DNA from 4 places in the Streptomyces sp. NPDC028314 genome. Region 4 is predicted to be linked to each of the others. Evidence: riboswitches for the same ligand, from Rfam matches in the RefSeq annotation. Region 4 holds a riboswitch; each other region holds the start of a gene.

Region 1 (4,182 bases), on a different contig from region 4:
GCGCGGTCGCGCCGGCCGGCGCGCCCGGCGCACCCCCGGTTCGGGCCCGCCCTCCCCCCGGAGGGCGGGCCCGCTCGCGTTCCGGCCCCCGCGCAAGAGGGGCCGGGCGGCCCGTCCGGCTCGGGACCTTCGGCCCGGGGAGCGGGGCCGGACGTGGGCTAGCTTGATCAGGGGGGCCGAAGAACGCCCCGCGCCGACAGAGAGGCGAACCCCCCATGGCCACCACGGAACACCGTGTCCTGCGGCTCCGGCTGGAGACCTCGCCCGCCCCCGTCCCGGTGCGGGGGGCCTTCGTGTACCGCTCGGACCGGCCCTACGAGCTCTGCGTCGACTTCGAGGGCGCGGGGGTGCACATCGCGCGCTGGGTGTTCTCCCGGGACCTGCTGCTCGACGGTCAGACCTGCGCCACGGGCGAGGGCGACATACAGGTGTGGCCTCGCTGGGCCGGCACCGAGCCGCGGGTCTTCCTGGCCCTGCGCGCCGGCGAGCACGGCTGTGTGATCTCCGCCCGCGCGAAGGACGTACGGGAGCTCTGCCGCCGGATGGTCGAGCTGGTCCCGCGCGGGCAGGAGACGCGCCACTACGACCTCGACGCCCAGCTGAGCGCCCTGCTGCCGCGGTGACGCCCGGCGGCGCCGGGGGCCGCTCCGGAGGGCGGGGACCCCGGTCGTGAGACTCGTGCCGGATTCCGTGCAACCGTCGGCGCCCGCGAGGTGTCTTCCCCTGTGAAACCGCTGTCCCCGTCTCTGGAGAATCGGGGGGACGTCATGAACCACCTACGTCGCCGTCAGCTCACCGCACTCGTCGCGGGCTCGCTGCTCGCCTCGGGCGTCGCGTTCGCCGCACCGGCGTCCGCCGCCACCCGCACCCTGTCCACCACGCTGGTCACCAACGCCCGCTGGGGCGGGCACTGCACCTACGACCGGCTCGTCATCGACCTTCAGGGATCCGCTCCCCCGGTCACCGTCACACCCGTTTCCGAGCTGATCTACGACGGGTCGGGCAAGCCCGTCCCGCTGGCCGGAAAGTACTTCCTGGAGATCCGCCTGCACCCGGCCGCCGGGCACACCGACGCGGGGCAGAACGTCTACCAGGGACCCCGGCTGCAGAAGATCTACCTGAACAAGCTCAAGGGCCTGGCCTACACGGGCGACTTCGAGGGGTACGTGACCTTCGGCGCCGCCTTCGACACCCCGCCCACGTACAACACCTCCGTGCTGCACGCGCCGGAGCGGTTCGTCGTCGACTTCCCGCATCCCGCCACCTGCTGACCGGTCACCGGGCCCGGGGGTCGCACGCCCCGGGCCCGGTGGGGCCGTCCGCGCGCCTCGCCCTGGCCGACGGGACGCGGCGGCGGCCCGGGCGCTGCTGGAGGAGGCGCTGGACGGCTGCCGGCGGATGAACGCGCTGCCGTTGCCGGCGCAGCCGGAGTCGGCGCTGGCGGAGGTGCCGGCCTGAGCGCCGGGACAGCCCTCAGCGGTGCTCGGGGTTCGGGAAGTCGAAGCGGCACCCGGCGTCCCACAGCGAGCGCTGGTTCCCGTGCGCGGGGATTCCGCCCGCCCGCTTGAGCAGGGCGGCCAGGTGCATCAGGTTCCAGCTCATGAAGGTGGTGTTCCGGTTGGTGAAGTCGTTCTCGGGGCCGCCCGAACCCGGGTCGAGGTACGAGGGGCCCGGTCCGGCCTCGCCGATCCAGCCCGCGTCCGCCTGCGGCGGGACGGCGTAGCCGAGGTGCTGGAGGCTGTAGAGGATGTTCATGGCGCAGTGTTTGACGCCGTCCTCGTTGCCGGTGATCAGTGCGCCGCCGACCCGCCCGTAGTAGGCGTACTGGCCGCGGTCGTTCAGAATCGAGGAGCAGGCGTAGAGCCGCTCGATGACCTGTTTCATGACGGAGCTGTTGTCACCGAGCCAGATGGGTCCGCACAGCACGAGGATGTCGGCGTCCATGATCTGGCTGTAGAGCACGGGCCACTGGTCGCTCTCCCAGCCGTGCTCGGTCATGTCGGGCCAGACACCGGTGGCGATGTCGTGGTCGACGGCCCGGATCAGGGAGGTCCGGGCGCCGGCCGCTTCCATGACCGCGCGGCTCCTGGCGATCAGGCCCTCGGTGTTGCTGGTCTCGGGTGAGCGCTTGAGCGTGCAGTTCACGTAGACGGCGGTGAGGTCTGAGTAGTCGTAGTCGTCGGCCACTCCCCCACCCTGCCCACGGCCGGGCGCCGCCCGCCAGCCGGCCGCGACCGGTCGGGTTGTTAGCGGTCCGCGTGGCCGACTAGGGTCATCGGGCCTTGGTGTTCGGGAAACCGGTGGGAAACCGGTGCGGCCCTCGCCACTGTGATCGGGAAGTCCGGCTCCACTCCCTCGCGGGAAGCCACTGGGCCCGCGCGGGAGACCGTACGGCCCCGGGAAGGCGGAGTCAGGGCATCAGTACCCGTGAGCCAGGAGACCGGTCAGGGCGCGTCGTCCATCCACGAGGTGCTGGAGAGGTCTCCCCACTCATGCATATTGCCGAGGGCTTTCTGCCCCCCTTGCACGCGGTCGCCTGGGGCGCCGCGTCCGCTCCCTTTGTCATACACGGGGTCCGCGCCCTCACCCGCGAGGTGAAGGCCAATCCCGAGAGCACGCTGCTGCTCGGTGCGTCCGGAGCATTCACTTTTGTCCTGTCCGCACTGAAGATCCCTTCCGTGACGGGCAGTTGTTCCCACCCCACCGGCACCGGACTCGGGGCGATCCTCTTCCGGCCGCCCATCATGGCGGTGCTCGGCACGATCACCCTGCTCTTCCAGGCGCTGCTGCTGGCCCACGGCGGGCTCACCACCCTCGGGGCGAACGCCTTCTCCATGGCGATCGCCGGGCCGTGGGCGGGCTACGGGGTCTACCGGCTGCTCAAGAAGTCCGGCCTGCCCCTGATGGTGACGGTGTTCTTCGGCGCGTTCTTCGCCGACCTCGTCACCTACTGCGTGACCAGCGTCCAGCTGGCGCTGGCCTTCCCCGACCCGGGCACCGGCTTCCTCGGCGCCCTCGCGAAGTTCGGGGGGATCTTCGCGGTCACGCAGATCCCGCTGGCGGTGAGCGAGGGGCTGCTGACGGTCCTCGTCATGCGGCTGCTGATGCAGTCCAGCAAGTCGGACCTGGTCCGGCTGGGGGTCGCCAAGCTGACCGCCCGTACCGGGAACAAGCAGGAGGCGGCGGTCTGATGAGCGGGATGACCAAGAACACGAAGATCAACCTCCTGCTGCTGCTCCTGGTGGCGGCGCTGGCCGTGCTCCCGATCGCGCTGGGGCTGGGCGAGGGCAAGGAGGAGCCGTTCACCGGCGCCGACGCGCAGGCCGAGGCGGCCATCACCGAGCTCAAGCCGGACTACGAGCCGTGGTTCTCCCCCCTGTACGAGCCCCCGTCCGGGGAGGTCGAGTCGGCGCTGTTCGCCCTCCAGGCGGCCCTCGGCGCGGGCGTGCTCGCGTACTACTTCGGCGTCCGCAAGGGCCGCCGCCAGGGTCTCGCCCAAGCCCGGTCGGCCGACACCACGGAGTCGTAGGCGGTGCTGCCGATCGACGTGGCGGCGCACTCCAGCCGCTGGCGCCGCCGCCATCCGCTGGAGAAGGCCCTGCTGGGATTCGGGCTGACCGTCACGGCCGTGGCCCTGCCGCCCTGGCCCGGCGGCCCGCTGGTCGCGGCGGCCACCCTCGCGGTGCTGCTCGGGCCCGCCGGGGTCGCCGGGCGGCAGCTGTGGCGGGCCTTCCGGATCCCGCTGGGGTTCTGCTTCACCGGGGCCCTGCCGCTGCTGTTCGCGGTGGGCGGCCCGGCCGGGCCGCTCTCCCTGGCGCCCGACGGGCCCCGGCACGCCGCCGAACTGCTGCTGCGCACCTCGGCGGCCTCGCTCGGGGTGCTGCTGTTCGCCTTCACCACCCCGGTGTCGGACGCCCTGCCCCGGCTGGTCCGGGCCGGCGTCCCGGCGCCGGTGGTCGACGTGGCCCTGGTCATGTACCGGATCGGGTTCCTGCTGCTGGACTCGATGACCCAGGTCCGCCGGGCCCAGGCGGCCCGGCTCGGGCACACCGGCCGGGCCGCGGCGTGGCGTTCGCTGGCCGGGCTCGCGGCGACCTCCTTCGTACGGGCCTTCGACCGCGCGGCGCGGCTCCAGGACGGGCTGGCGGGCCGCGGCTACGACGGCACGCTGCGGGTGCTGGT
Region 2 (4,182 bases), on a different contig from region 4:
CAGCGGTACGCGGCCAGGTAGTGGTGCGAGGGCGGCAGGTCCGGGTCGTGGTAGATCGCGATCGGGTTCTCGCCGAAGCCGCGCGGCGGCTGGATCAGGATGAGCAGGTTCCCGCGGCGCAGCGCCGCCAGGACGATGTCGCCCTCGGGGTTGGCCGAGCGGTCGACGAACATGTTGCCCGGCGCCTCGCCCCAGTGCTCCTCGACCTGCTCGCGCAGCTCCGCGGGAAGCTGCCCGTACCACCGCTTGTAGTCGGCGGCCGGGATGCGGACGGGGTTGCGGGCGAGCTGCTCCTCGGTGAGCCAGTCCTGGTCGTGGCCGCCGGCCTCGATCAGGGCGCGGATCAGCTCGTCGCCGTCACCGGAGACCAGGCCCGGGATCTCCTCGACGGGGCCGAAGTCGTAGCCGCCCGCGATGAGGGTGCGCAGCAGTTCCACGGCGCTTGCGGGGGTGTCGAGGCCGACCGCGTTGCCGATGCGGGAGTGCTTGGTCGGGTAGGCCGACAGGACCAGCGCGATCTTCTTGTCCCGGCGCTCGATGTGCCGCAGCCGGGCGTGGCGTACGGCGATCCCCGCGACCCGCGCGGCCCGCTCGGGGTCCGCCACGTAGGCGGGCAGGCCGTCCTCGTCGAGCTCCTTGAAGGAGAACGGGACGGTGATCAGCCGGCCGTCGAACTCCGGCACCGCGACCTGGGTGGCGGCGTCGAGCGGGGACAGGCCCTCGTCGTTCTCCTCCCAGGCGCTGCGGGAGCCGGTCAGGCACAGGGCCTGGAGGATCGGCACGCCGAGCGCGGCGAGCGCCCCCGCGTCCCAGGACTCGTCGTCGCCGCCGGCCGAGGCCGTCGCGGGGCGGGTGCCGCCCGCCGCGAGGACGGTGGTGACGATGGCGTCCGCGGACTCCAGCTCGGCGATCAGCTCCGGCTCCGGCGTGCGCAGGGAGGAGACGTACAGGGGGACCGCCTGGGCCTCCTGGGCCTCGACGGCCTCGCAGAGGGCGTGCACGAAGCCGGTGTTGCCGCTCATCTGGTGGGCGCGGTAGTAGAGCACCGCGATCCGCGGGCCCTCGGTCCGCTGCGGGGTGCGCTCCAGCGGGCCCCAGGTGGGGGCCGCGGCCGGGGGCTCGAAGCCGTGTCCGGTGAGCAGGACGGTGTCGGAGAGGAACCGCGCCAGCTGGTCCAGGTTGGCCGGGCCGCCGTGCGCGAGGTAGCCGTGTGCCTCGGCGGCGATGCCGATCGGGACGGTCGAGGCCTCCATCAGCTGGGCGTCCGGGGCCTGTTCGCCGGTCAGCACCACGACCGGGCGGTGCTGGCCGGGGGCCAGCAGCAGGTCGAGGCCGTCCTGCCAGGCGCGCAGGCCGCCCAGGAGGCGTACGACGACCAGGTCGGCCCCCTCCAGGAGGCCGGGCAGGTCGTCCAGGGGAAGGCGGGAGGGGTTCGCGAACCGGTATGGGACGGGGCCGTCCGCGGCGCGGGCGCTGAGCAGATCGGTGTCGGACGTCGACAGCAGCAGGATCATGCGGCGGCAGCCTTCCTCGGGGTTTCCGCGCCCCGGGCAGTGAGGACAGCGGGAGTTCCTGACTCACCCCGCCGATCGCTCCGCGGGGTTCACAGTGGCGGGACCGCGCCGGAATCTCACCGGGCTTCCTCCCATGTCGCCGTCCTCGGCGACGGCGGGCCGTTTGGCCTGCCGAAAGGTCATCCTAGGCGGCCGTGGCGCTGCGCTGGCTCGGCGGGGTGGGGTGGGCGGTTGGGCGCGGCGCCGTTGCCGGGGCTCTGCCGTGATGCTGCGCTGGCTCGGGGTGGTGGGTTGCCGGGTGCGGCGCCGTTGCCGGGGCTCTGCCCCGGACCCCGCGCCTCAAACGCCGGCGAGGCTGGAGGTGCCTGGCGGGGTTGGATGTGCCTGGCGGGGTTGGATGTGTCCGGCGGGGGTGGATGTGCCTGGTGGGGCTGGGCGGGGTGGTGACGGACACAGGTCGGGGCGTCGTAATGGTGGGTATGCTCGCGGCCATGCCCACGCCCCCCTCCGACGCATCGCGGGACGAACCCGTCATACGGGACCGTGGCGACGCCTGCCCCGGCGCGCTGCGGCTGCATGCGGCGGACGACGGGTTCCTGGCGCGGGTCCGGATTCCGGCGGGCCTGCTCACGGCCGGCCAGGCGGACGCGCTGGCGCTCGCCGCCGACCGGTTCGGGGACGGGCACCTGGAGCTGACCTCGCGCGGCAACGTCCAGCTCCGCGGGCTCGCGGACGGCTGCGGCGGTGCGCTGGCGGAGCTGCTGGACGCGGCGGGCCTGCTGCCCGCGCCGGGCCACGAGCGGGTACGGAACATCGTGGCGACCCCGCTGTCCGGACTGGAGGGCCCTGCCCGGCCCGACGTGCTGCCCTGGGCCGTGGAGTTCGACCGGCTGCTGTGCGCCGGCTCCCGGGCGACCGCCCTGTCCGGGCGGTTCCTGTTCGCCTTCGACGACGGGCGCGGCGACGTGGCCGCGCTGGGCCCCGACGTGACCGTGCTCGGCAGGCCGGACGGCCGGGCGCTGGTCCGCCTGGGCCGGGCCGCCGACGCCGTGGAGCTGGCGGCGGCGGACGCCCCCCGGGCGGCGCTGCTGGCCGCCGGATACTTCCTCGACACCGCCGAGGCGGCCGGCACCCGCGCCTGGCGGGTGTCCGAACTGCCCCCCGAACACCCCCTGGAGGCGGCGGAGTTCGCCCGGCGGCTCGAAGCCGCCGGGATCGCGGCCGAGCCCTGTGGCGAGGTGGCCTGGCCGTACGCGCCCCCGCCCCGGCCGGGGGGCGCCGGCGGCCGCGCGGCCCTGTGCGTACTGCCGCCGCTGGGACGGCTGAGCTCCGCCCAGTGGCGGGTCCTCGCGGAGGTGGCCGGCGAGGGGCGCGGCGAGCTGCGCGTCACCCCGTGGCGCAGCGTCGTGCTGCCCTCGGCCGATGCCCGGCGGCCGGCCCCCGGCGCGGACCGCATCGAGGGCGCCGGGCTGGTCACCGCCCCGGACAGCCCCTGGGAGACCGTCACCGCCTGTACGGGACGGCCCGGTTGCGCCAAGTCCCTCGCGGACGTGCGCGCCGACGCGCGGGCCGTCGCGGAGCGGGCGCGCGGGCCGCTGCCCGTGCACTGGTCAGGCTGCGAGCGGCGCTGCGGGCATCCGCGCGGCGCCGCCTGGGTGGACCTGGTCGCCACCCCGGCCGGGTACCGGGTCGCCGCACCGGGCCGCCCCGTACGGCAGGACGTACCGGCCACCGAACTTGCACAGGCCCTCGCGGCCGCCCGTCAGACCCCCGAAGCCCCCGAACCGCAGTGAAGAAATGAGCGAGTGCACCGTGTTTGAGTACGAGAAGGACGGCGCGGCCATCTACCGCCAGTCCTTTGCCACGATCCGCGCCGAGGCGGATCTCTCCGGGCTGCCCGCATCGGTCGCCCAGGTCGCGGTGCGCATGATCCACGCCTGCGGGATGACCGACCTGCCCCAGGACCTGGGCTACACCCCGGAGGTCGTACTGCGGGCGCGCGCCGCCCTGGAGGCCGGCGCGCCCGTCCTCTGCGACGTACAGATGGTCGCCAGCGGGGTCACCCGCAAGCGGCTGCCGGCCGGCAACGAGGTCGTCTGCACCCTCTCCGACCCGGCCGTGCCGGAGCTCGCCGCGAAGATGGGCACCACGCGCAGCGCCGCCGCGCTCGAAGTCTGGCGCGACCGGGGCCTGCTGGAGGGCTCGGTGATCGCCGTGGGCAACGCCCCGACCGCGCTGTTCCGGCTGCTGGAGATGATCGAGGAGGGTGCCCCGCGCCCCGCCGCCGTCATCGGCGTCCCCGTCGGCTTCATCGGCGCGGCCGAGTCCAAGGACGCGCTCGCCGCGCACTCCTCGGGGCTCGACCACCTGATCGTCCGGGGCCGGCGCGGCGGCAGCGCGATCGCCGCGGCGGCCGTCAACGCCATTGCGAGCGTGGCCGAATGAGCGCCGAAGCGAGGACTGCGGGCAAGCTCTACGGGGTCGGGCTCGGTCCCGGCGACCCGTCCCTGATGACCCTGCGCGCCGTCGAGGTGATCGCGGAGGCGGACGTCGTCGCGTACCACTCGGCCCGCCACGGCCGCTCCATCGCCCGCTCGATCGCCGCGAAGCACCTGCGCGCGGACCACGTCGAGGAGCCGCTGGTCTACCCGGTCACCACCGAGACCAC
Region 3 (4,182 bases), on a different contig from region 4:
GGTTTTTCTTGTCGGTGGAGCTCATTACTGGCAGGCCTCGCAGGACTCGGGGTTTTCCAGGGAGCAGGCCAGAGCGTCGGCGTCGACGGCCTGCGGGAGGGGCGTGGCGGCCGCCGGGACGGCGCTGCCGGAGGCGGCGCGGGCGATCTTCGTCGCCGGGCGGGAGCGCAGGTAGTAGGTGGTCTTCAGACCCTGCTTCCAGGCGTACGCGTACATCGAGGACAGCTTCCCGATGGTCGGCGTCTCCAGGAACAGGTTCAGCGACTGCGACTGGTCGAGGAACGGCGTACGGGCCGCCGCCATGTCGATCAGACCGCGCTGCGGGATCTCCCACGCCGTGCGGTACAGCTCGCGCACCTCGGCCGGGATCCAGCCGAAGCCCTGCACGGAGCCGCTGGCCTCGCGCAGCGCCTCGCGGGTCTGGGCGTCCCAGACGCCGAGGCGCTTGAGCTCGTTCACCAGGTAGGCGTTGACCTGGAGGAACTCACCGCTCAGCGTCTCGCGCTTGAACAGGTTGGAGACCTGCGGCTCGATGCACTCGTACACGCCCGCGATCGAGGCGATCGTCGCCGTCGGGGCGATCGCGAGGAGCAGCGAGTTGCGCATGCCGGTCTTCGCGACGCGGGCGCGCAGCGCCTCCCAGCGCTCCGGCCAGTTCAGCTCGACGTCGTAGTGGTCCGGGTGCAGGACACCGCGGGCGGTACGGGTCTGCTCCCAGGCGGGGAGCGGGCCGCTGCGCTCGGCGAGGTCGCAGGAGGCCTCGTACGCGGCGAGCATGATGCGCTCGGAGAGCTTGGTCGACAGGGCCTTCGCCTCGGGGGAGTCGAAGGGCAGCTTCAGCTGGAAGAAGACGTCCTGGAGGCCCATCGCGCCCAGGCCCACCGGGCGCCAGCGGGCGTTGGAGCGGCCGGCCTGCTCGGTCGGGTAGAAGTTGATGTCCACCACGCGGTCGAGGAAGGTGACGGCGGTGCGGACGGTCTCGTCCAGCCGCTCCCAGTCGATCTCGCCCGTTTCGGCGAGGACGAAGGCGCCGAGGTTGACCGAGCCGAGGTTGCAGACGGCGGTCTCGCCGTCGTTGGTGACCTCGATGATCTCGGTGCAGAGGTTGGAGGAGTGGACGACGGTGCCCGGCTCGGCGGTCTGGTTCGCCGTGCGGTTGGAGGCGTCCTTGAAGGTCATCCAGCCCTGGCCGGTCTGCGCGAGGGTGCGCATCATCCGGCCGTACAGGTCGCGCGCGGGCATGGTCTTGCGGGCCAGCCCGCCCGCCTCGGCCTTGCGGTAGGCGGCGTCGAACTCGTCGCCCCACAGGTCGACCAGCTCGGGGACGTCGGCGGGGGAGAACAGCGACCAGTCGGCGTCGGCGTTCACGCGGCGCATGAACTCGTCGGGCACCCAGTGGGCGAGGTTCAGGTTGTGCGTACGGCGCTGGTCCTCGCCGGTGTTGTCGCGGAGCTCCAGGAACTCCTCGATGTCCGCGTGCCAGGTCTCCAGGTAGACGGCGGCGGCGCCCTTGCGGCGGCCGCCCTGGTTCACGGCGGCGACGGAGGCGTCGAGGGTCTTCAGGAACGGCACGATGCCGTTGGAGTGGCCGTTGGTGCCGCGGATCAGGGAGCCGCGGGCGCGGATGCGCGAGTACGAGAGACCGATGCCGCCGGCGTGCTTGGACAGGCGGGCGACCTGGTGGTAGCGGTCGTAGATCGAGTCGAGCTCGTCCAGCGGGGAGTCCAGCAGGTAGCAGGAGGACATCTGCGGGTGGCGGGTGCCGGAGTTGAAGAGCGTGGGGGAGGACGGCAGGTAGTCGAGGCGGCTCATCAGCCGGTAGAGGGAAGCGACTTCCTCGACGGCCTGGACGGTGTCGTTCTCGGCGAGGCCGCAGGCCACGCGCAGCATGAAGTACTGCGGGGTCTCGATGACCTGACGGGTGATCGGGTGGCGCAGCAGGTAGCGGCTGTGCAGGGTGCGCAGGCCGAAGAAGCCGAAGCGGTCGTCCGCGCCCTCGGCGAGGGTGTGCTCGACCAGCGCGTCCAGGCGGGCCGCGTGGGTCGCCACGAACTCGGCGGTGCGGTCGGCGATCAGGCCCTCGCGGTGGCCGACCTCGACGGAGGCGGAGAAGGAGGTGGACCCCTGGCCGGCGGCCTCGTCGCGGACGGCGAGCGTCAGCAGGCGCGCGGCGAGCCGGGAGTACGCCGGGTCCTCGGAGATCAGCCCGGCGGCGGCCTCGGTGGCCAGCCCGCGCAGTTCGGCCTCGTCGGAGGTGGAGCTGCGGCCGCGCAGTGCGGCGGCGGCGACGCGGCCGGGGTCGGTGTCGGGAAGGTCGGCCGTCAGCTCGGTCAGGGTGCGCAGCAGCGCGGCCCCAGGTCCCCCGGACGTGATCGCAGCCTCGATCGAGGTCTCGGACGGAACGGACTCGGCGCGCGGTGCGGAGGGCGCGATGGTCACGGGGGGAGCTCTCCCTTGCTCGGCTCCGGATCACCGACGGCGATGGCGCGAGCGGGCGCATGCGGACCTGCGCACGATCCGGCCCGGACAGGGCAGGCGGTACGTGCACCGCATGGCGTCCACCGGCCCAACCGCGAGGCCCGGACGTGTCTGCACCCGGTTCGGTCGAGCCGGGCGCGCTGGCGGCAGGTCCTCGGACTTGGCTATGCACCAATGGGTGCAGTTCATACCGTTGCGGGACAGTTCCGGATTCGCACCGGATTCCCCTGCGACGACAGCGAGCACGAGCATACATGTGGGGGCGGGTTGATGAGTGACCCCCCACATGTTGTGTCGGCGTGGTTACAGCTCCAAGCGGTAGGTGAGGAGCGTCAGGCCCGGGATCGGGGCCCAGTCTCGGTCTGGTGTTCGGGTGAAGCCGAGCCGCTCGTAGATCCGGTGCGCCGCCGACATCGAGGTCTGGGTGGACAACACCAGGTGCGTCACGCCCTCCAGGGCCCGCGCGCGGGCCATGCAGGCACGTACCAGGGCCTCGCCTGCGCCGCGCCCGCGCGCCTCGCGGGCCACGGCCAGCATCCGGAATTCCGCTTCGCCCGGCCCGGCGATGTCGGCGAGCGGGCTGGTGTTCGAGGCGAAGGTCACTCCGCCGAGCACCTCGCCCTCGTACTCCGCGACGAGCACCTCGGCGGCGCCGGCCCGGCCGGCGACGTCGCGCAGCACGTTCAGGTAGCCGCCGTCCTCGCTGCGGTCCAGCAGGCCGTCGTCGAGGTAGGCCCGGGCGGTGATCTCGCCGAGCTCTTCGTATTCGGCGGCGGCCGCCGCTCTGATCACGATGTCCATGCCACCGAGTGTGCGCCAGCCCCACGCGAAGGGCCGCCGCATTTCCCGGAGGGGAAGTGCGGCGGCCCGGTCGGGACCCCGGAGGGGGTCAGCAGCAGCGGAAGCCCTCCCGCGGGTCGGCCTCGCGGGCGTCCGTACGGGCCCGCTCGAAGGCGCGCCGGGTCAGGACCGGGGCGTCCGGGTCGTGCGAGCGGGCGTGGGCCACGTAGCGGTCGTACGCGGCCTCGCCCGAGAACTCGCGTACGTAGAACCGGGCCTTCGCCAGGGCCCCGCGGACGGCCGTCATGCCGGTCGCGGCGGTCACACCGGTTCCTTGACCTTGCCGCCGCCGGAGTCGAGTCCGGCGGCGGCGAGTTCCGCCCGCTCCTCGGTGGTCGCTATCAGGCCGGCCGGGGCGATGATCTTCGACTCGCTCCAGGGGACTTCGGTGAGGGTGGTCGACGCCGGGTCGCGGACGGCCTTGAAACAGGTCCGGGCCGCGTCCAGCAGCACGATGATGATCAGGACCGCGAACAGCACCGACAGCACGCCGTCCACCGTGGCGTTGGTGACCACGGTGTGCATCTCGTCCAGGTTCTTGGCGGGCTTGAGTACCTTCCCGGCGTCGATGCCGTCCTGGTACAGGTCGCGCTGCGCGAAGAAGCCGATCTTCGGGTTGTCGGAGAAGACCTTCTGGTAGCTGGCGGTGAGCGTGACCGCCACGTCCCAGGCGAGCGGGACGCCCGTCACCCAGGCCCACTTGAGCCGGCCCGACTTGACCAGGAGCGTGGTGCAGACGGCCAGGGCGACCGCGGCCAGGAGCTGGTTCGCGATGCCGAACAGCGGGAAGAGCTGGTTGATGCCGCCCAGCGGGTCGCTGACGCCGACCCACAGGAAGTAGCCCCAGCCGCCCACGACGACCGC
Region 4 (4,182 bases):
GGCCGGTCAGCCGGTGAACGGCGTCGGCGGGGGGCGTCACACCGCCGTTGAGCAGGGCGATGACGGCCATGGCCTGGGCGTCGGACTGGCCGGTGGTGCGGAAGTCGCCCTTGGTGAGGCAGCCTTCGACCGTCTCGCCGTCGCCGATGTCCCTGGGACACACGTACGTGACGAGGTCCCCGAGCAGGTCGTGGCCGCCGAAGGCGCGGGGATCCTTCCCGGTGGCCTCGGCGACGAGCGCGAGGCGCGCGGCGGCGGTGGCGTCGGGGATCCCGTCCTTGCCGGCCGGGTAGGCGTACGCGTCCGTCTGCGCGGGCGTGGCGAGGAAGTCGGCGGCCTTCCGGGCGGCCGGGCTCTTGGGATCGGCGCCGGCCAGGGCGTAGACGACCTCCGTCGTGAACAGGTGGTTCGGGGTCGTGGCACCCTCGTCGACGACGCGCTCCCCGTCCGTCAGCTGTCCGGCGAGCCAGCGGGTGGCGGCGGGAACGTCGACCGCGCCCGGAGGCACCGTCGGGGGTCCCGTCGGTCCGGTCGGGTCCGGCGAGGGGGCACTGCCCCCGGCGCGCACGTCGTCGGGGGAGAAGGCGGGCTTGCCCGAGGTGCCGCCGATGTCGGTGCCGCCGTAGACCCAGGCGTCCACGTCGCCGGGCTTCGGGGTGCGCGCCATGGCGCCGAGCGGGCTGTAGGTCCAGTTCTTCTGACCGGGGGATGCGATCCAGTACGACCAGTACGCGGTGGCCTGCGGGGTGAGCACGCAGTCCTCCTTGTCCGGAGTGGGGTACTGCGTACCGGTGTTGAAGGAGCCGTTGCCTATGCGGCAGATGAACCCGTCACCGTCGTGGACGGTGCCGGTGGTGGTGAAGCCGCCCGTGTGCAGCAGCTCGTAGCCGGTCGTCGGGGTGGTGTCGCAGCCGCGCTCGACCTTGCCGCCGAAGGGGCCGAAGTCCACGGCGACGATGGCGCCGGTGGTGGCCGTGCACTGCTCGATCGGATCGGCATTGGCGGACGAGGGAACCGTGAGGAAGGCCACGCCCGCACCGAGCGTCAGGAAGGACGCGGTCACGAGGGAGAAGAACCGCCGTCTCGTCCCCGACTGCCGTTTCGCCTGTTGTTCGGTCCCCACCGCGGCCCTCGTCTCTGCCGTACGGGACCGGAAACGTGGCGAGGAGCCCCCGCACGGCGGTGCCGTGGGGAGGCGGGACGACCACGCCGTAGTCCGCGACGGCGTTCTTCGTTTCATGACACTGCGCCAGGCATTCCGACTCGCCCGGATCGCTCCGGGCCTACGGTTGCGGGTCAGCGCCGGACTTCGACCGGCTTCCCCTGGTGCTGAGTACTTATCAGCCGGAGTGCAACACGGATCCCGTGAGGGCGTCAAGGTGGCGTGCATCTCATCGGCCCGTCCCCGCCCGAGGGTTCGCCGGGACGCTGGCGGACCCTTGATCACTCGGGTAGCGTCCTGCGCTGCCACATGGGGGAATCCGGTGCGAAGCCGGAGCTGACGCGCAGCGGTGTGGGACGGCGGGGGCCGTCTCCGAGCCCGAATGCCCATACGGCGATGCAGTACAGGAAGCCGTACCACGCGTTCCGGACGGCGGCCCCCCGGCATGCCCGGCCGTGCTCGCGCACGGCTGCCCGGCGCGGGGAGCGGCTGGCGTCCGCCGATTCCAGGAGCAGGCCATGTCCCGTCCCCGTACCTCCCGCCGCCTCGCGCTCGCGGTGCCCGCCGTGCTGGGCGCCTTCGCCCTCACCGCGCTGCCCGCCTTCGCGACCTCCAGCCCCGCGCAGATCGCCACGTCCAAGACGAACGGTGTCGCCTACCTCAAGTCGCTCCAGGCGGCGGACGGTTCGTACGCCGGCTCCGGGCTGTCCAACGAGTGGGCGTTCAGCGCCTTCGCCGCGGCCGGTACGGCCGTCGTCGACGTGGTGCCCGGCGGCGACACGACGAAGAACGCCCGCACCGTCTACCGCAACCTGTTGTCGACGGCGGGCTGGCCGCAGGCCTCCCCGGTGGTCACGGACTACGAGCGCGGCACCCTCAACGCGTACGCGGCCGGCATCGACCCGGCCCGCGTCTCGGCCTCGCGCAACCTCGTGGCGAACATCTACTCCTACTGGCAGACGGCCGAGGCGGGCTACTTCGGCCCGTCCGGGAACTTCAACGGCACCGTTTTCGCGGCCCTTTCGCTGGGCGGAGCCAAGACCCAGGCCGGCGGCAGCCGCATCCCCCAGGCCCTGACCGACTCGATGGTCACCCGTATCCGCGCCAACCAGCACGTGGACGGCGGCTGGACCTACCAGAAGGCCGAGGGCAACCCCACCGTCCTGAACTCCGCGGGCGACGTCGACATGACCGGCGCCGCCATGGCCGCCCTCTGCGCCTCCGGAGTCCCCAACACCGACGCGGACGTCGTCCAGGCCAAGAACTTCCTCAAGAGCACGCTGGTCGCCAACAGCGGTGCCTTCAACTCCCTCTACGGGGTCAACACCAGCTCCAACGGCTGGGGCGTCGCCGGCCTCAACGCCTGCGGCTTCAACCCGCAGTCCGGTGACTTCCTCACCGGACTCGGCAAGACCCCCGTCGACTTCCTGATCGCCAACCAGTACAACCCGGCGGGCGGCTTCAAGTACAAGCCCTCCGACACCAGCCCGTCCGCCTACTCCTCCATCGACGCCCTGCGCGCCGTCGCCGGCGGCGGCTTCACCACGGCCCCGCCGGTCCCGGTCACCGCCGGGGCCCCGCAGTGGGTCGCCCAGTCCGCCTTCACCGCCGGCACCGCCACGAAGCTGGCGCTGAGCGTCGACGACGGCGCGGGCAACCTCAAGGTGTGCTCGGTGGCCTTCACCCCGACCGGTACGACCACCACCCTCGGTGACGTACTGGCCGCCGCGACCGGCGCCGCCACCCCGTCGGGCTGCGTCACCGGCGTGACCCCGTCCTCCGGCACCGGGACGATCACCACCGTCAACGGCAAGGCCAACAGCGGCTCGAACACCTGGAAGGTCAGCGTCGACGGCTCGGCCTTCGCCGGTGCGCTGCGCGAGAAGGTCATCAACGTGGGTGACACGATCGCCCTGCGCTGGGGCGCCTGATCCCGTTCCGGGTGCGGGGCCCCGTACGCCGGGCCCCGCACCCGGCCTCGGATCGCACCGGCCGTCAGAGCGCCCGCGGCAGCGGCCGCTGTGGGGGACCGGTGTACGCGCCGAGGGGCGGATCAGGGCGACCGTCTTCCACTTCTCCCGGCTTGGCGGGACCTGCCCCCTGGACGGGCCGGGGACGGCTCAGCCGTGGAAGGAACCGTGCCGTCCCGCCCCGGACGCGAAGCGCGCGGCACCCGAGAGGGTCTCGCCGGCCGACAGCGGCACCATGCCGTGCCGCAACTCGGCGGCCAGCGCCTCGGGCTCCGCCAGCCCGTGCTGCTCCCGTACGGACAGCCGGTCGTGGCGCAGGCACAGCTGCGGGAACGCCGCGATCTCCCGCGCGAGTTCCTCCGCCGCGTGCCGGGCCCGCCCCGGCGGTACGAGACGGTTCGCGAGCCCGATCGCGTACGCCTCGGCGGCCGGAACGGGCCGGCCGGTCAGGATCAGGTCCATGGCGCGGCTCTCGCCGATCAGCCGGGGCAGCCGGACCGTGCCGCCGTCGATCAGCGGCACCCCCCACCGGCGGCAGAACACCCCGAGGACCGCGTCCTCCTCGACCACGCGCAGGTCGCACCACAGGGCCAGTTCGAGTCCGCCGGCCACGGCATGGCCGGTGACGGCCGCGATGACCGGCTTGGTCAGGCGCAACCGGGTCGGCCCCATCGGGCCGTCGCCGTCGGGCTCCACGCGGTTTCCGCGTTCGGTGCCGACGGCCTTGAGGTCGGCGCCCGCGCAGAACGTACCGCCCTCGCCCCACAGCACCGCGACCGAGGCGTCGTCGTCCGCCTCGAACTCCCTGAATGCATCGGCCAGTTGCCTGGCCGTCGGCCCGTCCACCGCGTTCCGCGCGGCGGGCCGCGACAACACCACGGTCGTCACGGGCCCGTCACGCTCGACGCGGACGGAGGGCGCGCCGCCCTGTTCTTCCGGTGCCGCCGGGATGTCGGTCATGGCGGCATTCTCACGTGTCCGCGGCCCGACGGCCAGAGCGGCGAGGAGGGCTCATCGCGGTGTCGTTCCGGAACGCGCTCATCGAACGGC

The links. A riboswitch is a leader RNA that binds a small molecule or an ion and turns the genes downstream of it on or off. The one in region 4 is predicted to bind cobalamin.
Region 1: another riboswitch for cobalamin. It lies ahead of ACZ4TG_RS14675 (energy-coupling factor ABC transporter permease); the one in region 4 lies ahead of ACZ4TG_RS03685 (prenyltransferase/squalene oxidase repeat-containing protein).
Region 2: another riboswitch for cobalamin. It lies ahead of cobN (cobaltochelatase subunit CobN); the one in region 4 lies ahead of ACZ4TG_RS03685 (prenyltransferase/squalene oxidase repeat-containing protein).
Region 3: another riboswitch for cobalamin. It lies ahead of ACZ4TG_RS27195 (ribonucleoside-diphosphate reductase subunit alpha); the one in region 4 lies ahead of ACZ4TG_RS03685 (prenyltransferase/squalene oxidase repeat-containing protein).

What each region holds. Positions count from the first base shown of each region.
Region 1 is NZ_JBVHTP010000005.1:265,196-269,377, forward strand. Features, by position in the region: gene ACZ4TG_RS14660 (SsgA family sporulation/cell division regulator) at 216-623, shown strand; gene ACZ4TG_RS14665 (AMIN-like domain-containing (lipo)protein) at 768-1,271, shown strand; gene ACZ4TG_RS14670 (flavodoxin family protein) at 1,474-2,187, opposite strand; cobalamin riboswitch at 2,267-2,463, shown strand; gene ACZ4TG_RS14675 (energy-coupling factor ABC transporter permease) at 2,493-3,191, shown strand; gene ACZ4TG_RS14680 (energy-coupling factor ABC transporter substrate-binding protein) at 3,200-3,529, shown strand; gene cbiQ (cobalt ECF transporter T component CbiQ) at 3,533-4,182, shown strand, end outside.
Region 2 is NZ_JBVHTP010000025.1:34,011-38,192, reverse strand. Features, by position in the region: gene cobN (cobaltochelatase subunit CobN) at 1-1,514, opposite strand, end outside; cobalamin riboswitch at 1,554-1,680, opposite strand; gene cobG (precorrin-3B synthase) at 2,006-3,307, shown strand; gene ACZ4TG_RS37205 (precorrin-8X methylmutase) at 3,327-3,959, shown strand; gene ACZ4TG_RS37200 (precorrin-2 C(20)-methyltransferase) at 3,956-4,182, shown strand, end outside.
Region 3 is NZ_JBVHTP010000012.1:262,222-266,403, forward strand. Features, by position in the region: gene ACZ4TG_RS27190 (ribonucleotide-diphosphate reductase subunit beta) at 1-25, opposite strand, end outside; gene ACZ4TG_RS27195 (ribonucleoside-diphosphate reductase subunit alpha) at 25-2,439, opposite strand; cobalamin riboswitch at 2,607-2,734, opposite strand; gene ACZ4TG_RS27200 (GNAT family N-acetyltransferase) at 2,782-3,279, opposite strand; gene ACZ4TG_RS27205 (YbdD/YjiX family protein) at 3,368-3,565, opposite strand; gene ACZ4TG_RS27210 (carbon starvation CstA family protein) at 3,580-4,182, opposite strand, start outside.
Region 4 is NZ_JBVHTP010000001.1:817,011-821,192, reverse strand. Features, by position in the region: gene ACZ4TG_RS03690 (prenyltransferase/squalene oxidase repeat-containing protein) at 1-1,123, opposite strand, end outside; cobalamin riboswitch at 1,232-1,364, opposite strand; cobalamin riboswitch at 1,439-1,567, shown strand; gene ACZ4TG_RS03685 (prenyltransferase/squalene oxidase repeat-containing protein) at 1,681-3,093, shown strand; gene ACZ4TG_RS03680 (crotonase/enoyl-CoA hydratase family protein) at 3,283-4,092, opposite strand.